2 regions of the Enterococcus sp. DJ147D b genome follow, and region 1 is predicted to be linked to the other one. Evidence: riboswitches for the same ligand, from Rfam matches in the RefSeq annotation. Region 1 holds a riboswitch; the other holds the start of a gene.
What was found. Region 1 has a riboswitch for magnesium ahead of AC4BD1_RS05725 (FtsW/RodA/SpoVE family cell cycle protein). Riboswitches for the same ligand answer to the same signal wherever they lie in the genome.
Positions count from the first base shown of each region.

Region 1 (8,065 bases):
TGAAGAGAAATTAGGATATTTGTACTTAATAATTCTTCTCCCATAAGCATGAAAGGTACTTGAAAAAAAATCATCACGAATGAAATCGTTTCTCCAATGGAGTTTGTTGTTGCTTTACCAAAAAAGTAAGAATAAACCAATGAAAATAAAGTCCCTGAAACAAATATCAGAGGGATCCCCCAAAGCAGAGCTTTAAAGCTAAAATGTTTAAACTGTGATAAAAAATCATTTTTTAACAAGTAATAGCCTGCTAATCCAGCAAACAATAAATTCCAAAAGGTTCCCAGTACAGATAAAACAGTGTTGTTAAGTCCTGAATAGGGTAGAAATGAATAAGACAGACCAATAATTATCGTGGTAAAGAAAAGAAAAGTAGAAGATTTTTTTTTCATAAGCATCACACCTTTTTAAATTATTAAGAATAAAGTAAGTATATAGATAAACAACAAAAAATCAATATAAATGTTTTTGCTAAGAATTGAATTGGATTAGTTGTTTAAACTTTTGGGAAAGCGCAAGAATGAGCCGTACATCGATTGCAAGTTATGATCAAAGTAAAAAACAAAAGATCACTTTATTCCATCAGATATTTAGGAGGATTAGTTAATCATAAATAAACCTTTAAATAAAATTTTTAAAAGAAAAAAAGGACCCGAGTGTCACTCGTGCCCTTTTTATGGTGATTCTTTATTTTTTAAATTAGTATCATGTTTCTTCACCTATGTGCGTTAATTGAATAGTCAAAAAAGATAGCTATTTTCATACACAAATGAATAGCGTGATCGATAAAACGATTTTAGCGACTAAAAAGATACTAAACAATTGGCAGTTAAGCATTGAACAGACTAAAAAAATTTTTTAGTCCTCTGATGGTAAGACTTGAGCTAACACTCGGCTCAACTCATCGGCACTGGTTCCATCATCATTGGTCAACCATTCATCCACTGTTCCTAGAACACCTCGGACAAAATAAGTGAAATAATATTCGAGCAATCGGGGATCGTCTTCGTGGTATCGAGCAGCAAAACTTTCAATGGCTACCTCGTGTACTTCTTGAAAAATAGTTTTGATTAGGTGACTATCTTGGTAATTGCGGGTCAAAATAGAAGAAAGAGGTTGTGCTTCTTTTAAAATAGCAATTAGGCGACTTAACCATGAGGCCAACTCTTCGTCACTGTCGATTCTGATTAAGGGAAGAATTCTTTCGATAAGTTGTGCTTCGATTTGGTGAAACAGATCCATGGTATCTGTATAGTAATTGTAGAAAGTACCACGATTGACATCGGCTAATTTACATATATCTGTAACAGTTATTTTTTGGAGCTCCTTTTCAGACAACAAATTTAAAAAAGCTTCATTGATTATTTTTTTTGTATAAATAGTTCGACGATTATTTTTGATTCCAGCCATGAGTAAGCTTCCTTTCATTTAATGAACAGATTAGTAAATTTTGTCTACTCAATGACAACTCCAAGTTCTTTGCTTATTGCCATGAGTGATTGAAATGATTATACTAACAACAGAGTATATAATCAACAGGGTGTTGAAAACATGGCGAGGTGAATAAACATGAGCTATATTGAAGTGAAGAATGAGTTTAAACGATATCAAATGGGGGACACAACCATTACAGCGAATAACGACATCAATTTCTCAGTTGAAGAAGGGGAGTTAGCTGTGATTTTAGGTCCTAGTGGTGCCGGTAAATCAACAGTATTGAATATCTTGGGTGGGATGGATACACCTGATGAGGGGCAGATTATCATTGATGGGGTGGATATTGCAAATTTCAATAATCGACAATTAACGGAGTTTCGACGAACGGATGTAGGTTTTGTTTTTCAATTTTATAATTTAGTTCCTAACTTGACTGCAAAAGAAAATGTGGAGTTAGCCACTGCTGTATCCCCAGATGCCTTAGGCGTAGAGGAAACCTTACGTCAAGTTGGTCTTGGCGAACGGATGAAGAACTTTCCAGCTCAACTTTCTGGTGGGGAACAACAACGAGTGGCAATTGCCCGTGCGTTAGCAAAAAATCCTAAAATTTTACTCTGTGATGAACCGACAGGAGCGCTTGATTACGAAACAGGAAAGCAAGTCTTGACGTTATTACAAAATGTAGCTAAAAAACAAGGACGGACAGTACTTTTAATTACTCACAATTCGGCAATCGCACCAATGGCAGATCGGATTATTCACATCAATGATGCCAAAGTACGTTCGGTAGAAATCAACAAGACCCCGTTGCCTGTGGCAGAGATTGAGTGGTGAGGGAACAAAAATGAAAAATCTCTATATTCGTAGTGTATTTCGCGATATTCGACAAAGTTTAGGACGATTTATCGCAATCATTTTAATTATCTTCATGGGGGTTTTATTGTTTGTAGGAATCAAATCCATCGGGCCAAATCTTGAAAAAACTGTCCAAGAATTTGTTACTAACCATAACGTTTCAGATATACAAATTCAAGGAACTGCTGGTCTGACAAATGAAGATTTGGCTATTGCTGAAAAAATAGCTGGTGCCAAGGGAGAATTAGGTTATAGTTTTCCTTATGTGGAAGAGCAACAAGATCGTAATTTACAAGTTTATTCTTATGCTGAGGATAAAAAGCAAAATAAATTGACACTATTACAAGGAAATTATCCAGAAAATAATCAACAGTTGTTGATAGATGAGAGCTTAAAAGAACAATACCCCATCAAAAGTAAAATCACCATCAAAGATAGCCAATTAAAAGATGAGAACTTTACAGTCACGGGTTATGTGTCTTCACCTATATATGTTGATAAAAAAGAACGTGGTGTGACGACCGTAGGGGATGGGACAATAGATGGATATGTTTACTTGCCTGAAACTGCCTTTGCCAGTGAAACCTATTCTATTTTGTATTTGCGTTTCTCTGATTTACAAGAGAAAGATATTATGTCTGATGTGTATAAAGATCAAATGATCGTTCACGAGGAAAAATTACAAAAACTTTTTGATGAGCGTAAAGAGCAACGAAAAACGGAGTTGCAAGCGATAGCTAATCAAGAAATCATCAAAGGAGAACAAGAATTACAAGAAAACCAACAAAAGCTGACTGATGGGCAGAATGAACTGAATACAGCGAAAGAACAATTGAATAGTCAACAACAACAGTTGGAACAACAAAAAGCGCAACTTGAAACGATTTACGGTCCAACTATCGCGAAAGAACAATTGGCGTCAGCACAAGGTGAGTTAGAAAAAGCTACCACAGGGCTTGCTGAAAAACAGACAGAGCTCATGGAAAACCAACAAACGTTATCAAAAGCGCAAGAGAAGATTGACCAATCAAAAAAAGATGTTGAGTCTATCAAAACGCCAAATTACCTTCTGACTCAACGAAGTTCAAATCCTGGTTTTACAGAGTTTACTAGTTTATCAGACCGGATCGATGCAATTGGGAATGTCTTTCCAGTTTTTTTCTTTTTGATTGGCATCTTGATTACATTTACTACCATTACACGTATGGTTGAAGAAGATCGAAAAGAGATTGGTACGTTGAAAGCATTGGGCTATCGAAACAGTGAAATCGCTCAAAAATATCTATTGTATGCTCTATTGACAGGAACTGTCGGAACTGTTTTAGGCGTTATCATCGGAACCAAAGGACTGCCACCTGTAGTTTTTACCATGCTGAAAAAAAATTATGTTTTTGAAAATTACCCGACGGATTTTTGGTTTTGGCCGATTTTAGTGGCAATACTTGCGGCACTTTTTGCAACTGTTGTATCTACTATTTATATCTTGGTTAAAGATTTACGGGAAAAACCCATGGCGCTTTTGATGCCTAAAGCACCAAAACCTGGAAAAAGAATTTTGTTAGAATACATTACACCTTTATGGAGCCGATTGAGTTTTAATCAAAAAGTGACGTACAGAAATCTTTTTCGCTATAAAGCTCGAGCAATTTTGACGATTCTTGGGATAGCAGGCTGTATGGGCTTAATGGTAGCTGGGTTCGGGTTACAAGATTCCATTGGTGGGGTGGTGGATGTTCAGTTTAAGCAATTGAATCACTTTCAAGGAATCGTTACGGTGAAAGATGAGGGAGATGCCCAAAAAGCGAATGAAGTGCTGAGGGCTCATGACCAAGTCAAAGGTAGTATGAATGTTTTTGCTGATCAAGTGAAATTCAAAAAAGATGGGGTCAGTGATTTAAGTGCATCGTTGTATGCTTTTAAGGATACGGATCGTGCTAAAGATTATTTCACTTTGAAAAAAACAGACAAAAAAACAACCGTAGAGATCCCCAATGGTGGAGCAGTTGTCACGGAAGGTGTAGCGAAAGCTTACAACGCGAAGGTCGGAAGTAATCTGACGATTCAAGATAATGAGGGTAAAAAAGTAAAAATAAAGATTAGTGGAATCGTTGAAAATTACTTAGGTAATACAATTTATATGGATCAAAACTACTATCAACAAGTCATGGATAAAGATTTCACTGAAAATACGATCATCTTCAAAAGTCATGAAATGTCTTCTCAAGATGAAACGAAATTAGCGAATCAATTACAAGCTACCAATCAAGTGACAACAACGACTTTTATGAGTACTCAAGCAAGTAAACAAGCTTTTGCTAGTGATAATTTACGTCCAGTCGTTTTGATTTTTATTGTTTTATCAGGCACGTTAGCCTTTGTTGTTTTATTTAATCTGACGAATATCAATGTATCAGAGCGGGAACGAGAATTAGCGACAATCAAAGTTTTAGGATTCTTTGACGGAGAGGTCACGATGTATATCATTCGGGAAAACGTCATTTTTACTTTGGTAGGGATCTTATTGGGCTGTGGTATTGGTAAGGTCTTGACATGGTTCATTATTACGATGGCTAGCGCCGACAATATGGCTTTTCCACTTTTGATTCCGAAAATGGGCTATTTAGTTTCAGGTGCTTTGACGATTATTTTTTCTGCTATCGTGATGTTCATCACGCACAAAAAGTTAAAAGAAATTGATATGATTAGTGCTTTGAAATCGAATGAGTAAAACAAAAAAGTTTTGTCTGTCACTGTTAAGTGCCTGACAAAACTTTTTTACGTTAGAGTTGAATGTACTGACCTAGTTCTTAAAAAGAGTACAAGATTAGCTAGTCTGATGGCGAGGTAAGAATAGACCTGTGTCTTTTTACATAAACAGATTTTTCAACAAACTGCTCTATCATTATTTACTCTCACTTCTGAATTTGGCTTATTTTTGGCCAAATATAAATTTTTTCTAAATGATTTCATAAGCAACTCTAAAGAAGATTCGGTTTTTTACGATTTATTTTGATATTCTTCGAGAAAAAAAGTAATATTTTTATGAAATTAAATATAAGTAAACTTGTTAGGTGAGGCTCCTAAACAAACACAGGCTATTGCGCAGAAACGTCGAAAGACGCCAATGTGTAAAATAGGAATTGTCGGATTAAGGCTTTTCATAAAATAGCTAAGAGTAATTCTTTACGTTGTTTAGTGCTAAAACTCAGACGATGAGATTAATTGTGTGGGACACCAGATTTGTTAGTTTTTTTGCTAACGTTTGGTGTCCTTTTTTTAAGGCTATTTACTGTTTCTCTCCCGTCTTAAACAGGTGCTTAAAAAGGGGAGAGAACATTGTGAGAAAAAGAAAATCGATCGACTGGCTATTATTATTACCATATTTAGGCGTAAGCGTAGTCGGTCTCTTACTTGTGTTCAGCGCAAGTTCGTACAGACTGACAGTTGAGGGTCAGAATGCATTATCGCTGTTTTATAAGCAAGCCATTTTTATAGGAATGAGTTGGTTTGTGATTGCTGGCATTTATCGGCTAAAAAAGAAAATTTTATTAAAAGGATTCCTTGCCAAAAGTCTGCTGGGTTTGGGAATCGTTAGTTTGATTTTGGTTTATGTCATTGGTGTAAATATCAACGGTGCACAACGATGGGTTTCGTTAGTTGGTATTCAATTTCAGCCTTCTGAAATAACAAACGTTGCATTGATTCTTTATCTAGCGTATTTTTTTCGGGTGGAACGAAGGAAGAAGGAAATGTGGGTACCTTATGCTCTTGTTTTATTTAGTGGGTTGCTGATTTTATTTCAACCGAAAGTGACAGGTGCAATCATTCTTTGGGGAATCGCACTAGTCATCATTACGACAGCACAGTTGCCTTATCAGTTTTCAATTGCCATTTTTTTCGCAACCATTGCAGGAGTTGCTGTGGTAGGAGGAACAATCCTTTTTCTAGGTAATCATGATCTTTTGCCAAATTTATTCATGCATACCTATGACCGTATTCAGTTAGTGAGAGATCCTTTTTTAGATCCTTATGGAAAAGGATTTCAGATGAGTCATTCCTATTATGCGTTATATAATGGTGGTTTTTTTGGCCGCGGGTTAGGAAATAGTATTACAAAAAAAGGATATTTACCAGTAGCAGAAACAGATTTTATTTATTCGATTTTAGTAGAAGAATTGGGAATTATCGTCGGACTAATCGTGTTAGCACTTCTTTTTTTAATCATTCTTCGATTATTTATGTTAGCTGCAAAAGAAACTAGTCAACAAATTAGCCTGATTTATTTTGGTGTCGGGACTTTGTTGCTCTTACAAACAAGTATTAATATTGCAAGTATCTTAGGAATGATTCCAATGACGGGAATTCCATTACCATTCATCAGTTATGGAGGAACAAGTTATTTGTTCTTATCGATTGCTTTAGGAATCTGTCTAAAATTCTCTTCGGAGGTAAGCGTAAATGGTCAAACGTTTGAGCAATGAGTTAAATTATTCTCTGTTTTTGCCAATTTTCCTTTTTTATTTGATGAGTATCGGAGTGCAAGCAAAAGCTGCTGATTTGGATGGGGTCGATGTTAGGCATATTGTCTTCAAACAAACGATTTTTTGTCTAGTTTCATTTATCTTGCTAGTTGCGACTAGTAGAATTCCTGCAGCAACTTTACTAAGATATGCACCAATTTTGTATGTGCTGTCACTGGGATTGATGGCTCTCTTATATTGGTTTTATGATCCATCAATGTATGTTTTAACAAACACAAAACGGTGGTTGCGAATCGGCTCATTTTCTTTCCAGCCTTCTGAGTTGATGAAACTAAGTTTTATTCTTTTTATGGTACGTCTGACAGTTCGTTTTGAAATGGAATGGCCTCAAAAAAAATTAGCAAGAGATTTGAAAAGTGACTTAGGTTATTTAAGAAAAATTGTCATGTACAGTTTACCTACCTTTTTGTTGATGTTTCTGCAGCGAGACTTTGGGACAAGTTTAGTTTTTATTGCGATTCTAGGTGCGCTGTTTATTATTGCTGGGGTACATTGGAAAATCTTGACGATCATCACAAGCATCGGTGCAATGTTAGGTGGTACATTGTTAGTTCTGGTGTTCAGCGAATGGGGAAACAAGTTGCTCTACTCTTTACATTTTAAGACCTATCAATTAGATCGTGTTCGCGCGTGGATCGATCCATTTCAATATCGTGACACGATTGCGTATCAGCAAGTTCAAAGTCTTTATGCAATTGGTAGCGGGGGATTATTTGGACGTGGGATTAGCGGGATCTCTGTGTATGTGCCAGTTCGAGAATCAGATATGATCTTTACCGTAGTTGGTGAGGGCTTTGGCTTTATGGGCGCAGCATTTGTTATTTTTCTATATTTTTATTTGTTTTATCAAATACTTTCTGCAGCGCTGAAGACAAATAACAAAGCGAATCTGTATCTTGCAGTAGCGTTTGTTTTTGGGCTGATGTTTCAAATTTTTGAAAATATTGGTGCAGCAATTGGCATATTGCCACTAACCGGTATTCCATTACCCTTTTTAAGTCAAGGAGGTACTTCACTGATTGTGTTAGGAATTGGGTTAGGTGTCACGATGGGATTCAAGAAAAAATAGCTTGTTATGAACAAAATAAAAGAATAAAAAGTGAGGATACTTTATGCGAAAGAAATTGTTTTTGAACAGTACTGCTGCTTTGTTCTTACTACTCGTAGTTACAAGTGGTGTTATGACGGATGCGCCATGGCTTCATCATGTGGATCAAATTTTCATCCAACAT
Region 1 is NZ_CM177104.1:1,186,931-1,194,995, forward strand. Features, by position in the region: gene AC4BD1_RS05705 (CPBP family intramembrane glutamic endopeptidase) at 1-392, opposite strand, end outside; gene AC4BD1_RS05710 (TetR/AcrR family transcriptional regulator) at 859-1,410, opposite strand; gene AC4BD1_RS05715 (ABC transporter ATP-binding protein) at 1,570-2,271, shown strand; gene AC4BD1_RS05720 (ABC transporter permease) at 2,282-5,020, shown strand; M-box (ykoK) riboswitch at 5,349-5,516, shown strand; gene AC4BD1_RS05725 (FtsW/RodA/SpoVE family cell cycle protein) at 5,631-6,773, shown strand; gene AC4BD1_RS05730 (FtsW/RodA/SpoVE family cell cycle protein) at 6,751-7,902, shown strand; gene AC4BD1_RS05735 (phosphatase PAP2/LCP family protein) at 7,946-8,065, shown strand, end outside.

Region 2 (8,065 bases), 750 kb from region 1:
CATTCTGATCTTTCTTGGCTTGCTAATTTGGATAATTGTCAAAAATGTCCCCGTTAAAAGCCAGCCAGTGAGGAAACCAATGGCAATTGCAATAAGCTGTCTTGCTGCGTTTATTTTTTCTGGAAACTTAGCATTGAGTGAAGCGAATCGTCCGCAATTATTACAGAGAACCTTCGATCGCTCTTACATTGTTAAGTATTTAGGTATTGACGCGTACACGATTTACGATGGAATCAAAACCGGAATGACAAGCAGTGTTCGTGCGCATGCAAGTAGTAACGGAATCACTGAGGTCTTAGATTACACGAAAGACCATTATGCGGAACCTGATACAAGTATGTTTGGAATAGCAAAAGGAAAAAATATTATTGTGCTCCATTTGGAAAGCTTTCAACAATTTTTGATCAACATGAAGGTTGATGGAGAAGAAGTGACACCCTTTCTTAATAGTATTTTTGATAATCAAGCAACCATTAGTTTTGATAATTTCTTCCATGAAGTGGGACAAGGAAAAACAAGTGATGCGGAAAATATGCTAGAAACTGGTACATTTGGTCTGCCTCAAGGATCATTGTTTACTGAACTAGGTTCTGATAATGTTTTTCAAGCAGCGCCAGCTATTCTAAAGCAAAGCCAAGGCTACACAAGCGCTGTGTTCCACGGAAATGTTGCTAGTTTTTGGAATCGAGATCATGTGTACAAAAATTTAGGTTATGACAATTTCTTTGACCGTTCTTACTTCGAAGATACAGATGAAACTTTGGGCTATGGTATTTTAGATAAAAATCTATTCAGCGAGTCGGTCGGCTATCTTGAACATTTGCAACAGCCATTTTATACAAAATTCTTATCTGTAACAAACCACACGCCGTATTATACTGATGATAAGAACTTTGATTTTCCAGGATTAAATACTGGTAACAGTACAGTAGATAATTACGTACGCACAGCTCATTATCTTGATCAATCATTGGAACAATTTTTCACTTATTTGAAAGCTTCGGGTATTTATCAAAATTCAATGTTTGTTATTTATGGTGATCATTTTGGAATTTCAAATTCTGATAACAAAGATCTAGCGGCAGCACTGGGCAAAGATGCGAATACTTGGAATGAATTTGATGATGCTCAAATGCAACGTGTTCCACTGATGATTCATATTCCAGGGTATACAAACGGAAAAGTTAGTCACACATATGGTGGAGAGATTGATGTTTTACCAACATTACTTCATTTAGTTGGTGTAGACGATAAAAATTACGTTCATTTTGGGACAGATTTATTGTCTGCTAAACATGATCAGGTCGTTGCGTTTAGAAATGGTAATTTTGTTACTCCAAATTACACTGTTTTGGGGAATAAAACATATGATAATAAATCAGGAGAGATTCTAGATACTGAGGCTCTGGGCATTCAAAAAGAAATCACGAAAGATCAAGAGAAAGTGAAAAAAGCGTTAAGTTTATCGGATAAATTGAATCAAGAAAACTTATTACGTTTTTATGTACCAAATGGATTTACGACGGTGGATCCACAAAAAATCGATTATCAAAAAGAAGCAGAAAAAAACGAAACAATTGAACAGCGAAAAGGAAAAGAATCAACTAGTGTCTATTCCAAAAATGGAAATAAAACGACTAAAAATCTATATCCTAAAATTACAGACTCTACTGTGAATTAAATGGCCAATTTGAACTTCTGAAAAACAAATTTTTGTTTTTCAGAAGTTTTTTTTATGTTTTAATATTTTTCTCCTTTTTTACGTATGTAAATAGTGAACCCAGTACTTTTTTTATTACACGTATCAGAAAAATTGATAAATTTGGTAGCCATTTTTTACCGACAGTACATTAATTTAAGGAGGAACACAGCAATGCATGACGGGAGATTGATTAGAAGCCTACGAATCAGTAAAAAATTAACTCAAGCCGAATTGGCAGAGGGGATTTGTTCGAAAACATCATTAGTAGGACTGGAAAAAGGAACGGTAAGGAAAATTGCATTTACGACTTTACAAGCAATCTTAGCTCGCTTAAATGTGTCTTTAGCAGAGTACGAAGTTTTGCGCCATCGATTAGAAGAGCCAAAGAAAAGTAGAAGAGCGAGACGTTTATTAAGCAAGGTGCAAGAAGAAAATTTCGATCCATATAAGGAAGTGGGAAACAATCGAAAACGATTCAAGCAAACGGGAGATTTGTATTACTTAGTGTTGAATATTCACATGTTTTTAAAAACTGATAGCCAATTGCAAAAAGAATTACAATTTGAATTTTTACGTTACGAATGTAAAAAAATTGAAGACTATTTTATGCGAATACAAGAATACAGTCAGTTTGAGATGACAATTCTAGCTGAGCTACCTTTTTTATTTAGTGAGTCCTTCATCGAAAATAACTACGTGAAAATCAAAAAAAAATTGCGGAATTTTTCTTTAACAAATAATCCTGATCAGTATATGGATTTATTTTTATTAAACTTAACTAATCATTATATTAAGAAAAAACGATTTAAAAAAGCGCGGAATGTCAATGATGATTTATCAAGGAGTCTTGCGGCAAAAGCAAAAAATTTAATTATTTATGAAACATTAATGATGAATTATCAAAAACAGATGATCCTTGTTGGATTGGGCGAGTTAATTGATGAGGACGAGTGCGACCAACTGTTTTCTGTTTTGGAATATAGTTTGGGCAAACAGCAGCGTAAGCAGTTGGAAGAACAGTTTCGCGTACTTTTACCCTGAGAAAAAGGCCGTGTAAGAAATGTCTCGTTCAATAAATAAAAATATAATTTCAGAAATTACTTCTCAGATTCTTGAATAATTTAGATGAGTTTGGAAGGGCTTTTTTTGAAGCACAGTGGATAAAGGTTGTGGCGCAAAGCGCCTAGCTTAAAGTAATAAGGATGTTTTTCTAAAAATAGTTTTTCATGTTTTTATGAAAAGAGGATTTATTGCTAAAGAAGTTGCTTTGGGAATACCGTAGATAAGGTTGAGGCTCTAAGAGCTATCTTTTGAAGTAAGGTAAATGATCAGTAGAAAGAATATTTGGATAACCAGAAAAGGATGGTAATGATTCAAAAAAGATACTTAATAGATTATTTTGACAGATTTTCTTTGAAAAAAGTGGGTTGTTGAATTGCGATGTTCGGGAACTAGTTGGGACAAAAAAGCTAGGAGTGGAATATCCTAGCTTTTGGTAGTGTGTTTTAAGATGGAGAACTGCTACTTTCTAGCAAATCCTTCTGTTCGTATTGATAAGGTGTTGATGGGAAAAATCGAGCAATCTCATTTTTTGAAGCATCACGAGAGTCTGAAGCATGAATGATGTTTGCTGTTCCAGGAAGTGCAAAATCTCCACGAATCGTGCCGGGCATTGCATCTACAGCCTTCGTAGCGCCAACCATTTTTCGGACAATATCAATAACGTCATCACCCTCTAGTACAAGATAAACGACAGGACCAGAGATCATGTAGTCAATCAATTCTTGGAAAAAACTACGACCAGCTAAGTGTTGATAGTGTTCTTTTGCAAGCTCAGGAGTCATTGTTGCTAGTTTCATGTCAACGATTGTTAACCCTTTTTCTTCGAATCGTTGAATAATACGACCAATTAGATGTCGGCGGACACCATCTGGCTTGATAATCACAAGCGTGTGTTCCATAAGATCACTCCTTTTATCCATTACTATAGTTTCATTATAGTAATGAAAAGCTTTTATGACAAATGAAATTCAAAAAAACATAGTTTTTTGTTAAATGATCCAGGAAAATAAATGTGCTTCATTTGTGAAAAAGCAAAAAATTTGAAAATAAATTTGACATTTCTGTCAATCGTTGTTACAGTAACCACTGGAAAACTAAATAAGATTTGTTAGGTGAGGCTCCTATACAAACACAGGCTACTGCCCAAAAATGTCGAGAGACGCCAATGGGTAGAACAGGAATTGTCGATCTAAGGCTTTTCATAAGGTAGCTAAAGGCAAAGGTATTTGCTTTTTACGTTGTATAGTGTCAAAACTCAACGATGAGATCGAAATAGCTTCTTTTTGCTGTGCTTATTTCAACCTTTCGCTGAGTTTTTGGCGAAAGGTTTTTTGTTGTCAACCTAACAGCTTAAATGTTAGTAATCCAAAAATTAAGGGAGCTGATTTTTGTTGGGACATTGATGTGGCAAGTACGAGCAGATTTTTGTAAAGAAAAAGAACAGATTTATGAAAGCGTAAGGGAGATGAGAACAAATGGATGACAGTTTACCGAAACCAAAGGGACAAGAGAAAAGTAACAGTTTGCTGAAACTATTATCTATCTGTTTTCAGCTCACTTATGTAAAAATGCTTCTCTCTTGACCCGAAAAATAGGAAAAACAGTACAGTAAATGTCTGTTTTTCTGATACAAGGGAGAGATTGACAATGGAAAAAAAGAAAGATACGCAAAAATTATATGCAAGTTTTGCACAAAAAAGCGAACGTGCATTATTCGACTTATTCCATAGCAGCGAAAAAGGAATGGGTACAGAACAAATTGAACAATCAAAAGAACTCTACGGAGATAATACGATTTCATATGGAAAGAAAACACCTTTTTTAATTGAAGTATTGAAAGCTTATATTACACCATTTACTTTAGTACTAATTGCTTTAGGGATTATTTCGTTTATTACAGAATATTTATTACCAGCTCCAGGTGAGAAGGATTTATTCGGCGTAATTATTATTTTTAGTATGGTAATTGTGAGTGGGACAATGACCTTGATTCAGTCAGTTCGTTCAAATCAAGCAGCTGAGAAATTAAAATCATTAGTAAAAGTGACAGCCGCTGTCAAGCGACAAGGTAAATACCAAGAGATTCCAATGGAAGAAATCGTTTGTGGTGACTTGGTACGATTATCTGCGGGTGATATGATTCCTGCAGACATGCGATTACTCTCTGCAAAAGATTTATTTATTTCTCAAGCAGCTTTGACAGGCGAAAGTTATCCTGTCGAAAAAAATGCGTTAGTTGCAACGGACGGGAGTAAAAATGAAACAAGTTATGAAAATCTAGCGTTTATGGGAAGTAATGTAATTAGTGGAAGTGCCACAGGAATTATCGTAGCCGTGGGAAACCAAACGTTGTTTGGTCATGTAGCACAAACGTTATCTGAAAAACCAATCAAATCAAATTTTGAATTGGGTATCCACAAAACATCAATGCTATTGATTAAGTTTATGGCATTGATGGCCCCAACTGTGATTGTCATCAATGGATTGACTAAAGGAGATTGGCTAGAAGCGTTCTTATTTGGACTATCTGTTGCAGTTGGTTTAACACCAGAGATGTTGCCAATGATCGTGACAACCAATTTGGTTAAGGGCGCTAGCGTGATGGCAAAAAAAGGAACAGTTATCAAAAATTTGAGTGCAATTCAAAACTTTGGCGCGATCGATATTTTATGTACAGATAAAACAGGAACATTAACTCAAGATAAAATTATCTTAGAATATCACATGAATTGTGAAGGTGCTGAAGACGACCGAGTGTTGCGTCATGCATATTTAAATAGTTATTATCAAACGGGTTTGAAAAATTTGCTTGATGTCGCAATTATTGATGAAGCTGAAGAAACACTTGATACAACCAATACTCGTTACAGAAAAATAGATGAAATCCCATTCGATTTTGAACGTCGTCGAATGAGTGTTGTTGTAGAAGATATAACAGGCAAGACACAGATGATTACCAAAGGCGCGATTGAAGAAATGTTGAGTATTTCTAAATTTATCGATTTAGAAGGAGACGTTACACCTTTAACGAAGGAAAGAAAACAGGAAGTTTTGGAAAAGGTAACAGCTCTTAATGAAGATGGATTACGCGTAATTGGTGTGGCACAAAAAACAAATCCAAGTGTAGTTGGAGAATTCTCGGTTAAAGATGAATCAGATATGGTGTTGATTGGTTACTTAGCATTCCTTGACCCACCAAAAGAAACAACGAAACAAGCACTACAAGCATTGAAGGATCACGGAGTAGCTGTTAAAGTGTTAACTGGAGATAACGAACTAGTAACACGCTCTGTTTGTCGCCAAGTTGGTTTAGAAATCGATGAGCTAATTACCGGTGAAAAAATTGCTTCTATGGATGATCACCAACTTTCACAAGTCGTTGATGAAAATGATGTTTTTGTAAAACTAAACCCACAACAAAAAGCACGCTTAACTACAGCGCTTAGAAATAATGGACACACAGTTGGGTTCTTGGGAGATGGCATCAATGACGCCCCTGCGATGAAAGTAGCAGATATTGGTATTTCAGTTGATACAGCTGTTGATATTGCAAAAGAATCAGCAGATGTCATCTTATTAGAAAAAGACTTGATGATTTTAGAACGTGGACTTTTAGCTGGTCGCGAAACATTTGGTAATATTATGAAGTATATCAAAGCGACGGCTAGCTCAAATTTTGGAAATATGTTTTCTGTTTTGATTGCTAGCACCTTTTTGCCATTCTTACCAATGTTACCTTTACAAATTTTATTCTTGAATTTAATCTATGATGTTTCTTGTATTTCATTACCATGGGATAAAATGGATCCTGAATATTTAGTAAAACCTAAAAAATGGGAAGCTTCAAGTATTGGCAAGTTCATGGTGTATTTTGGTCCAACAAGTTCTGTCTTTGATATCACAACGTATTTATTGATGTATTTTGTTATTTGTCCAGCAGTTGTTGGAGGAGATTTCCATACATTGAATGGCGCACAACAAGTAGTATTCATCGCCTTGTTCCATGCAGGTTGGTTTGTGGAGTCACTTTGGTCACAAACTTTAGTATTACATGCGTTACGTACACCAAAATTACCGTTTATCCAAAGCAACGCAACTTTTGCTATGACAGCAATCACTACGTTAGGAATTGTCGTGGGTTCAGTTTTGCCATTCACAAGTTTTGGCGCAGAATTAGGTTTGATGCCATTACCAGGTAGTTATTGGATTTGGTTAATCGTAACTGTCTTAGCTTACTTAACACTGGTTACGGTAGTTAAGAAATATTATATCCATAAATTTGGCGAATTGTTGTAATTCAAAAATTAAGAAAAGCACAAGCATGTGGAACAGTTTTTCTCAAGAAAAATTTCTACAACTGCTTGTGTTTTTTTAATTTCAATCAAGTTACAAAACGTTACTGGAATGTATCATTTTTAAAATTCCCTTAAGACGAGTATATTTTTTTGTTAAAATAAAAGTTAGTTGATACATACATCAAATAAAAATACGCGGGAAAAAGGAGAAAAAATGAAAAAAACAAATTTTTTACTTAGTGTAATAGTACTAGGCGGAATCGTTTCAACTGCTACTCCTGTGAGTTTTGCAGATGAAACTGGAGTGAGCGATGAAACAGTCGTTCAATCAACAATTAACACATATGAGGATGCGATTGCTACAACTGAGACACAAAACAGCACAGCCACAACTCAAACAAGTCCTATCACAGGTACCACTGAATCAACTACTGTGGAATCAAGTGAAGTAGTTGATTCCACAGTGGAAGAAACAACACCCGAATCAGAAGAACCATCTACTGAAACACCAGAAGCTACGGAAACGGTGGAGAATCAGTTGGATAATGGAGAGGTACTTGTTCACACCACTCAAACAGATCTTTCGCAATTTGAAGTTTCTGTTGCTTCACGCTTTGCACGTTCATCATCAACTACACAACAGCAATTCATTGATAGCATAGCACCTTCTGCAAGAACGCTAGCAAGCCAAAATGATTTGTATGCTTCTGTTATGATTGCTCAAGCGATTGTGGAAAGTGGTTGGGGAAAGAGTCAATTAGCTTCGGCACCAAATTATAATTTATTTGGAATCAAAGGTAGCTATAATGGGCAATCTGTTACCTTTCCAACAGCGGAGTTTGTGAACGGTCAGTGGATTACAGTAAATGCTGCATTTAGAAAATATCCATCCTACAAACAATCATTAGAAGATAATGTTCATATTTTAAAAACAACTTCTTTCCAAGCAGGAACTTATTATTATTCTGGTGCGTGGAAAAGCAATACAAAATCTTACAAAGATGCG
Region 2 is NZ_CM177104.1:440,955-449,019, forward strand. Features, by position in the region: gene AC4BD1_RS02175 (sulfatase-like hydrolase/transferase) at 1-1,681, shown strand, start outside; gene AC4BD1_RS02180 (helix-turn-helix domain-containing protein) at 1,874-2,743, shown strand; gene ndk (nucleoside-diphosphate kinase) at 3,208-3,663, opposite strand; M-box (ykoK) riboswitch at 3,862-4,038, shown strand; gene mgtA (magnesium-translocating P-type ATPase) at 4,412-7,060, shown strand; gene AC4BD1_RS02195 (glycoside hydrolase family 73 protein) at 7,274-8,065, shown strand, end outside.
Region 2: another riboswitch for magnesium. It lies ahead of mgtA (magnesium-translocating P-type ATPase); the one in region 1 lies ahead of AC4BD1_RS05725 (FtsW/RodA/SpoVE family cell cycle protein).